2 linked regions of the Flexistipes sp. genome follow. The protein of the gene in region 1 binds, or shares a complex with, the protein of each later gene. Links are inferred from orthologs where the notes say so. Each region holds a gene or a part of one and is shown on either strand. Other genes may lie near its edges. The genes, in order: UMU13_RS06385 and UMU13_RS08465.

Region 1 (4,296 bases):
ATCCCCTTTTTCAGCCTTCCGAAAACACCTGATTTTTTTTCCTTATCTTCTTTCCTGCCGCTTTTGTCGTCCTTCTCATCTCCAGCAGATTCTTCTATTTGACCTTCCTTTTCACTTCCACTCTCACTCTCACTCTCACTCTCACTGTCACTCTCACTGTCACTCACACTCTCACTCTCACCAGTTTCTTCCTGTTCTTCTTCCTCTATTACTTCTTCGTCATCATCCCGAATGTTTTCCTTATCTTTTTCTTCACGCTTTTTTCTTTTGAAAACATCAAAAAAGCCCATATATCTTCACCTCGTCTTATTTTTTATTTTAGATTTGCGGCGTTAGTATTTTTCAAATCCTGTTTATCCAATGTCACCGAAAGTATTTTTGAGACACCGGGTTCCTGCATAGTCACCCCGTACAGGGAATCAGCATTTTCAATAGTTTTTTGATTATGTGAAATAATCACAAACTGAGATTTCTTAGACAGTTCTTTGACAATCTTAACAAAACGGTTAACATTTGCATCATCAAGGGGCGCATCAATCTCATCAAGGAAACAAAAGGGTGTGGGTTTATGCAGAAACATTGCAAAAAGCAGTGTACATGCAGTCATAGCCTTCTCGCCGCCGGAAAGAAGATTCATATTCTGCAGCCGTTTCCCCGGCGGCTGGACAAATATCTCCACACCCGTTGTCAAAAGGTTATTTTCATCAGTCAGTTTTAATTCTGCCTTACCTTCCCCGAAAAGAATCTTAAAAATATCCAGGAAGTGTTTTCTTACCGACTCAAAAGTATGCTTAAACTGCTTTACGGTACTGTCATCAATTTCTCTGATCAGTTCGTATATCGTGCCTATAGCGTTCTCCAGATCCTCTCTCTGCTTCAGCAGAAAATCCAGACGCTCCTGAGCTTCATAATATTCATTGTCAGCAGCCATATTCAACGGCCCCAGCTCTTCAATCTTTTTTTCAATATCAGCGATTTTATTCTTTATAACCCTCGGTTTGAAATCTTTGGTTTCATAGCTTTTAAGGTCATTGTATATATCAGAACCCTGGTACTTTTCTTCATACCGCTCCTGCAAATCTTTAAGTTCACTTTTTGTCTGCATTATGGAATAGTGGAGTCTTTCATACTCCCTTTCCTCTTTATTTATTACATCTTTCTGTTCATTGATACTGTTTTCAAGCTCCTCCGCCCCGTTTCTGAGCTCCTCTGACTCCGTCTCAAGAAATTTCTTTAAATCTTCATTCTGAATCTTCTCACGCTTGTATTTCTTCAAATATTCCTGTTTTGACTGTAAACCGGTTTGCCAGTTACTTACATCCACAGTCATAAGCTTTTTGAGCCTGTTTTTTAAATCGGCAATTTTATTTGATGTTGTTGAAATATCCTTATCCACGTAATGTTTCTGTTTGTTGATACCGCTTATTTGCTCGGAATATCCTCTGATTTCAATTTTCAGTTCTGAAAGCTGATCTTTATATTCATCTATCTTATTGCTTAGAAACTCAGATTTCTCTTCCAGCTCTTCCATTTGTTCATTATAGTTTTCCTGTTTCTCGGAAATTTCCTCAAGTCGGGCAGTCAGATTTTTGTTTTCACTTCTAATTCTTCCGAGTTCTTCGGAGTTCACGTTGAGCTCTTTTTTCAGGACATCTGTCCGTCTTCTATCACGAGATATATCACTAAGAACCGTGTTTAGTTCGTTCTCATACTTATTGATTTCCTGATCCAGCGATTCCTTAGTTTTTTTCAATTTTTCTATTTCTGAGGCAATAGTGTCTTTTTTCTCTTTCAGATTGTCATATTCTGAGCCCTTTTCTTCCAATAAAATACCTGCTCTGGAAATATCAGATTCGGCAGTTTTTATATCGTTTTTCAACTTGAGCACCAGTGCATTTTTATCTTTTTCGCCGAACTTATGAAAAATATGTTCAAATTTTATTATATTTGCCGAAACAGACTCAAAACTTGTCTCCAGAAGAAATTTCTCAAAAGAATCCAGCTCATTTTCAAATACAAAACGGTAGGAGCCCTTAAGCCTGTCAATATTATACAGCAGCTCTTTGCGGCTGTTTGAATCATTTCCTTTCAAAACAAGCACATCACCGAATTCTTTTAAAACCTCGGTATCGTGCCCCGGCAGAAAATCAACAAGAAACTTAGCTCCGATTTCATGAAAAAATTTTTCATCCCCCTCATCTGCAAAAGTCTCCGTTTTCAGCTGGGTCTGCAAAAGTTCAAGTGTTCGTTTCGTGGTGGAATGTTCAATACGTATATCTTCCATCTCTTTTGCTTTTACATTAAGTTTCTCTTCTGTCTCCTGAAGCTTTACATCAAACTCTTCCAGTTTATCCGCATATATACGGCGGTCACTCTTTTTATCTTCAATAAGACTATTCAGGCGCTCTTTTTCTGCACCTAATTCTTCTGTATTGTCATCAATTTCTTTTTGTTCCGCCTTCAATTTTTTAATATTTTTTTCAGTATTTTCATATTCCGTTTCATTTTTGTAAATTTCATTACGAAGCTCGGTAACCTTTTGGGTAAAATCGAGATATATTTCCCTGCACTCTGCCAACTCATCGTCATTATCTTCTTTCTGCAACTGAAGATCAGCCAGTATATCGTTTATTTCATCGATTTTTTCCTGAATGCTTCCTTTTCTCTCTTCAAGCTCCTCCAGTGAATGCTTGAGACGCTGGCTTTCATCTGTAAGCTCCCGCAATTTACTGTTATCCGCTTCAATTTCTTCTTTCAGCTGCACTTTTGTATGCTCCGAGCTTTCAATATTGCTCTGCAGAACCTTAATATCAGCTTCACATTTATTAATTTTTTCAATCAAATCTATAAGTGTCTCATTACATCTTTGATACTCTTTTTGCTTTTCACCAAGTTCCGCTTTTCTTTTATTCAAGTCACCTCTTAGTTTATCAAGGGTTTTATTTTTTTCATTAATCCTTAGAAGACTATCGTCATGTTTTTTGTTCAGTACAGATAACTTTTCTTTAAGTTCATTATAGCTGTTAAAAAGATATGAAAAATCCAGATGTTTTTTACTGTCCTTTAATTCTTTGTAGCTATTCAATTTTTGCAGCTGCTCATAAAGGGCTGAAGCATTCTGCCTTACTTCGGCTATAATGTCATTAACCCTTCCCAGATTATCCTTAGTCTGAGAAAGACGCTTTTCTGCCTCTTTTTTTCTTTCTTTAAACTTTACAACGCCGGCAGTCTCTTCAAAAAAAAGCCTCAGTTCTTCCGGAGAAGACTGTATAATTTTTTCAACTTTCCCCTGCTCAATAATGGAAATGCTTCTGGCACCTATTCCGGTATCATAAAATATTTCTTTTATATCTTTCAGTTTGCACTTTCTGTTATTTATCAGATATTCCCTTTCGCCCGTCTTGTAATATTTTCGTGAAACGGTAATCTCGGATAATGTGCCCCATTTAGCGGTAGTTTCATCATCCAAATCACCGAGTGTTAATGAAACCTGGGCAAAACCGGAAGGTTTTCTGTTTTCCGAACCGGCAAAGACAATATCTTCCATCTCAGAGCCTCTTAATTCCCTGGCACTCTGTTCACCAAAAACCCACCTGATGGCATCCAGAATATTACTTTTACCGCTGCCGTTGGGACCAACAACGCAGGTCACACCGGACGGAAAGTCCATATTGGTCTTTTCAACAAAAGATTTAAACCCCTGCAGGGTGATGCGTTTAAATATCATAGTAATCCATTGTAATTTTTAAAAAGAGCTCTGAAAAATTCATGAAGTACGGGCTGACACATTAAGTCCCTATTCCTAAATTTGGGACAAGATATTATTCAGAGCTTTCTCTTATGTGGTGTATAACACAATTAAGAATGAAAATAATACAATTCACAATAAATAGTCAAATACTTTCACTGCAGGCATCCTCCCAAAATTTTCGCATTTATATGCGTGATGCATTATGGGTTACGGGTGATGTGATATGTTTAAAGTTCAAGGTTTAACGTAAATGCCCAATCAACCAATACACAAATATACTACTCAACAAATTAGCATTTCTCTATCTCACCACTTCACTACCTAACTCTCTCTTCCTTTACCTTTACCTTTACCTTTACCTTTACCTTTACCTTTACCTTTACCTCTCTACAATTCACCAAAAAAAGTATCAACCTTTATATAAAAACGGTAACTTCTTACAGATAAAATCATTTAATCATCGTCCGCAGAACATATGGAAGAATACCACCGTGGATAAAATATTGTACTTCCACTTCTGTATCCAGCCTGGATATCACATTAAA
Region 2 (3,325 bases), on another replicon or contig:
CAGGTCTTTTAGACCGACACACCCTATTTTTGTTCTGATTAATCTCCTGGTTTTTTTCCCGCAGTGATTAATCATATTTCTTATTTGCCTGTTTTTCCCTTCATAAAGTACAATTCTGTATTTTCTGTCAGCAAGTTTGTCGATTTTGCACGGCATATAGTTTGTTCCGTTGAATGTTATCCCCTGTTCAAGGAGTTTTATATCCGCTTCCGACAAGTTTTCATCGATATAAACTAAATATTCCTTGGGGATTTTATTATCGGGTCTTTGAAGTTTTTGTATAAAATGTCCGTCATTGCTGAACAATATGAGCCCCTCGCTGTTATAATCCAGCCTTCCCGAATAAGCCGGTTTTTTTCTGTTTAATTTATCGAAATCGGAGAGGCATCGCTTTTCCCCTTCCCGCTCATATGAGGTTAATACTGCCTTTGGCTTATAAAAAGCCCAATATTCTTTTGTTTTGGTTGCTATTAAATGGTTATCCAACATGACTTCATCGTTATCCCTGTCAACATATGTTGCCGGAGATGAAATTATTGCGCCGTTTAAACGAACACGACGTGAAAATATCGCTTCATCAGCTTTTCTCCTGGATAGAGAAGTATTGGAAGCCAAGAATTTATTTAGGCGAATTTTTGTCAGCTCTGTTTTAACTCCTGCCATTCTCTGAAAGTAGGTAATTCGGACAAAGTTTTCAAGTTAAAATACTCTAAAAAGTATTTGGTGGTACAGTACAGCATCGGTCTGCCCGGTACGTCTTTTCTCCCCATTACCCGTATGAGATTTTTATCAAGAAGCTGTCTGATTACACCTGCTGAATTTACCCCTCTTAATTCCTCAATTTCAATTTTTGTGACCGGCTGTTTATATGCTACTACTGCCACGGTTTCCATAGCAGCTTTTGATAGGTTTTCTGCCCTTTCACCAAAAAATGTGCTCAACTCATCGAATATTGCTGTGTCTGTAACCATTTGATAACCTTCTGCAACTTTCCGGATAAACAAACCTGTCTGCATATTATTGAATTCATGTGCAAACTCATCAAGTCGGTTTTCCATATTAATCGGGTCAAACATTTCTCTGAAAAATTTCAGGTTGAGAGGTTTGCCTGAAAGGAAAAGCGAGGCAAAAAACATCTGTTTTTCTTTATTCTGCATACTTTTTCACCAGTATTTCACCAAAGTTTTCTGTTTGAAGAGCAGTTATTACTTTTATCCTTACCAGTTCCAGTATTGCAAGCAACGCAACGACAACTTCCCTTTTGCTCCTGCAGACATTTAGGATTTCAGACCAGAAAATTTCATCTCTGTTTAACACAAAATCTTTCATCTGCTCAATTAAATCATCTATATCAACATTGTCATGTTCGATAACAACATTATCATCTTTTTCCTTCTCAATAAGTCTGAAAAATTCTTTGGCCAGACTCAAAGGATCTTCTTGATATGAATGCTCTTTGGGAAGATATAGTGTATCTCTGCGTGTCAGATATCTTTTGCTGAAAAATTCTTTCTGCCTGAGTGTCTCTGAAATATCCCTATAAAAAGAATATTCTATAAGTCTCTGGGTAAACTGATATTTTTCTTCTTCCGGGTCGATATCCTCTTCAAAAGTGGAAGTTTTGGGCAAAAGCATTTTTGATTTCAGATATGTCAGGTACGATGCCATATTTATAAATTCTGCAGCAACCTCCATATCCAGTCTTTCCATCTGCCTGACCGTGTCAACAAACTGATCGGCAATTGTTGAGATTGAGATGTCATATATATTCATTTCGTTTTTGTAGATTAAATGGATGAGTAAATCCAGCGGACCTTCAAAATTTGCTGTTTTTACATCGAGAAGATCTTTCATAGGTTCATTGCTTTTTTTGCTTCCTCTAATTTTATTGATGCAATTTTTTCGGCATATTCCTGGGATTCGGATAAATATTCGTATATATTGTCAATTTCTTTGTCAAGCTTATTGCGCTTTTCCTGGAGCGGCTCCAAAAATTCAAACAAATGTTTAATGAGAACTTTTTTGCAGTCTATACACCCTATGCCGGCATTTTTGCAGCCGTTTATTACCCATTCCTGCTCTTCTTTTGTGGAAAATACCTCATGATATCCAAACACGGGACAGATGAAAGGATTCCCCGGATCGGATTTTCTTTTTCTGTTTGTGTCCGTTTTCATCTGTTTTATTTTTTTCTCCACCGATTTTAAATCTTCAGAAAGCAGTATGGCATTATCGTAAGATTTGCTCATTTTTCTTCCGTCAGTACCCAGTAACTTGGAAGTTTTTGTAAGCAGCGCCTCAGGTTCAACAAAAACATCTGCGTTATAAAGATAATTAAAACGCCTGACAATTTCACGGCTTATTTCAAGATGGGGAACCTGATCCTTTCCCACGGGGACGTATTTTGCATCGTATATTATAATATCTGCAGTCTGCAGGACAGGATAGCTTAAAAAACCAATATTGGAAAGATCCTTATCGTTCAGTTCCTCTTTCATTTCTTTGTAAGTGGGGCATCTCTCCAGCCATCCAACCGGTGTTATCATATTAAGCAGCAAGTAAAGCTCAGCATGAGCAGAATTTTTGGACTGAATAAACAGAGTACTTTTTTTGGGATCAAGACCTGCTGTCAGCCAGTCCAGAAGCATTTCCCTTCTCAGTGTATGAAAATCGGGAGGCGTTTCATAGCCGGTTGTGAGTGCGTGCCAGTCAGCTATAAAATAAAAACATTCATATTTATCCTGCAAGCTTACCCAGTTTTGAAGTGCTCCGAAATAATGTCCTATGTGTAGCTTACCGGTCGGGCGCATGCCGCTTAATACTCTTGTCATTGGATGCTGACTCCTTAAGTTAATAAATTTATAAGAACATTGATAATAGGGAATACAACTCTGTCTATAACGTTTGTAAGCAGTAAAATTATTATAATAACAAAGCCGTACTGCTCTGTTTGTGAAAATTTATAAGCTGCGTTTAACGGCAGAAAAGACTGGAGTATTCTTCCTCCGTCCAGAGGAAGAATCGGGATAAGATTAAAAATACCTAAAGCTATATTGATTTGGATAGAGAAAAGAGCCATCAGTGCCAAGGGTACAATTACAGTTGAATGCAGTGACTGACTCACATTCAGATTAATGATTATGTTATATAAACCCGAAGACAATATTGCGGTGATAAAATTTGCTGTGGGTCCTGCTCCTGCAACAATAGCAGGTCCGTATTTTTTATTGTTTAGATTGGTGAAATTTACAGGTACCGGTTTTGCCCATCCGAACAACCTGGTAAGAAAAAGAACAAGCAGTCCAAGCGGATCAAGATGCTTGAG

The links.
Region 2: the proteins of UMU13_RS06385 (region 1) and UMU13_RS08465 are in contact, whole or in part, in a crystal structure (PDB 3ZGX), measured with the Bacillus subtilis proteins. The link is inferred for Flexistipes sp. from one-to-one orthologs.

Annotation. Positions count from the first base shown.
Region 1 is NZ_JAXKVW010000007.1:50,384-54,679, reverse strand. The notes cover bases 114-4,081. They hold UMU13_RS06385 (chromosome segregation SMC family protein), read right to left. Parts: upstream 3,728-4,081; coding sequence 314-3,727; downstream 114-313. Other genes in these bases: ftsY (signal recognition particle-docking protein FtsY), read right to left, coding at 114-290. Outside these bases: more of ftsY, read right to left, coding at 1-113; aconitate hydratase AcnA, read right to left, coding at 4,201-4,296. UniProt on the Bacillus subtilis protein: Required for chromosome condensation and partitioning.
Region 2 is NZ_JAXKVW010000011.1:62,160-65,484, forward strand. Bases 1-2,997 are described here. They hold UMU13_RS08465 (segregation and condensation protein A), read right to left. Parts: upstream 1,855-2,997; coding sequence 1,147-1,854; downstream 1-1,146. Other genes in these bases: UMU13_RS08455 (pseudouridine synthase), read right to left, coding at 1-663; scpB (SMC-Scp complex subunit ScpB), read right to left, coding at 639-1,157; trpS (tryptophan--tRNA ligase), read right to left, coding at 1,851-2,831; UMU13_RS08475 (site-2 protease family protein), read right to left, coding at 2,846-2,997. In the rest of the region: more of UMU13_RS08475, read right to left, coding at 2,998-3,325. UniProt on the Bacillus subtilis protein: Participates in chromosomal partition during cell division. May act via the formation of a condensin-like complex containing Smc and ScpB that pull DNA away from mid-cell into both cell halves.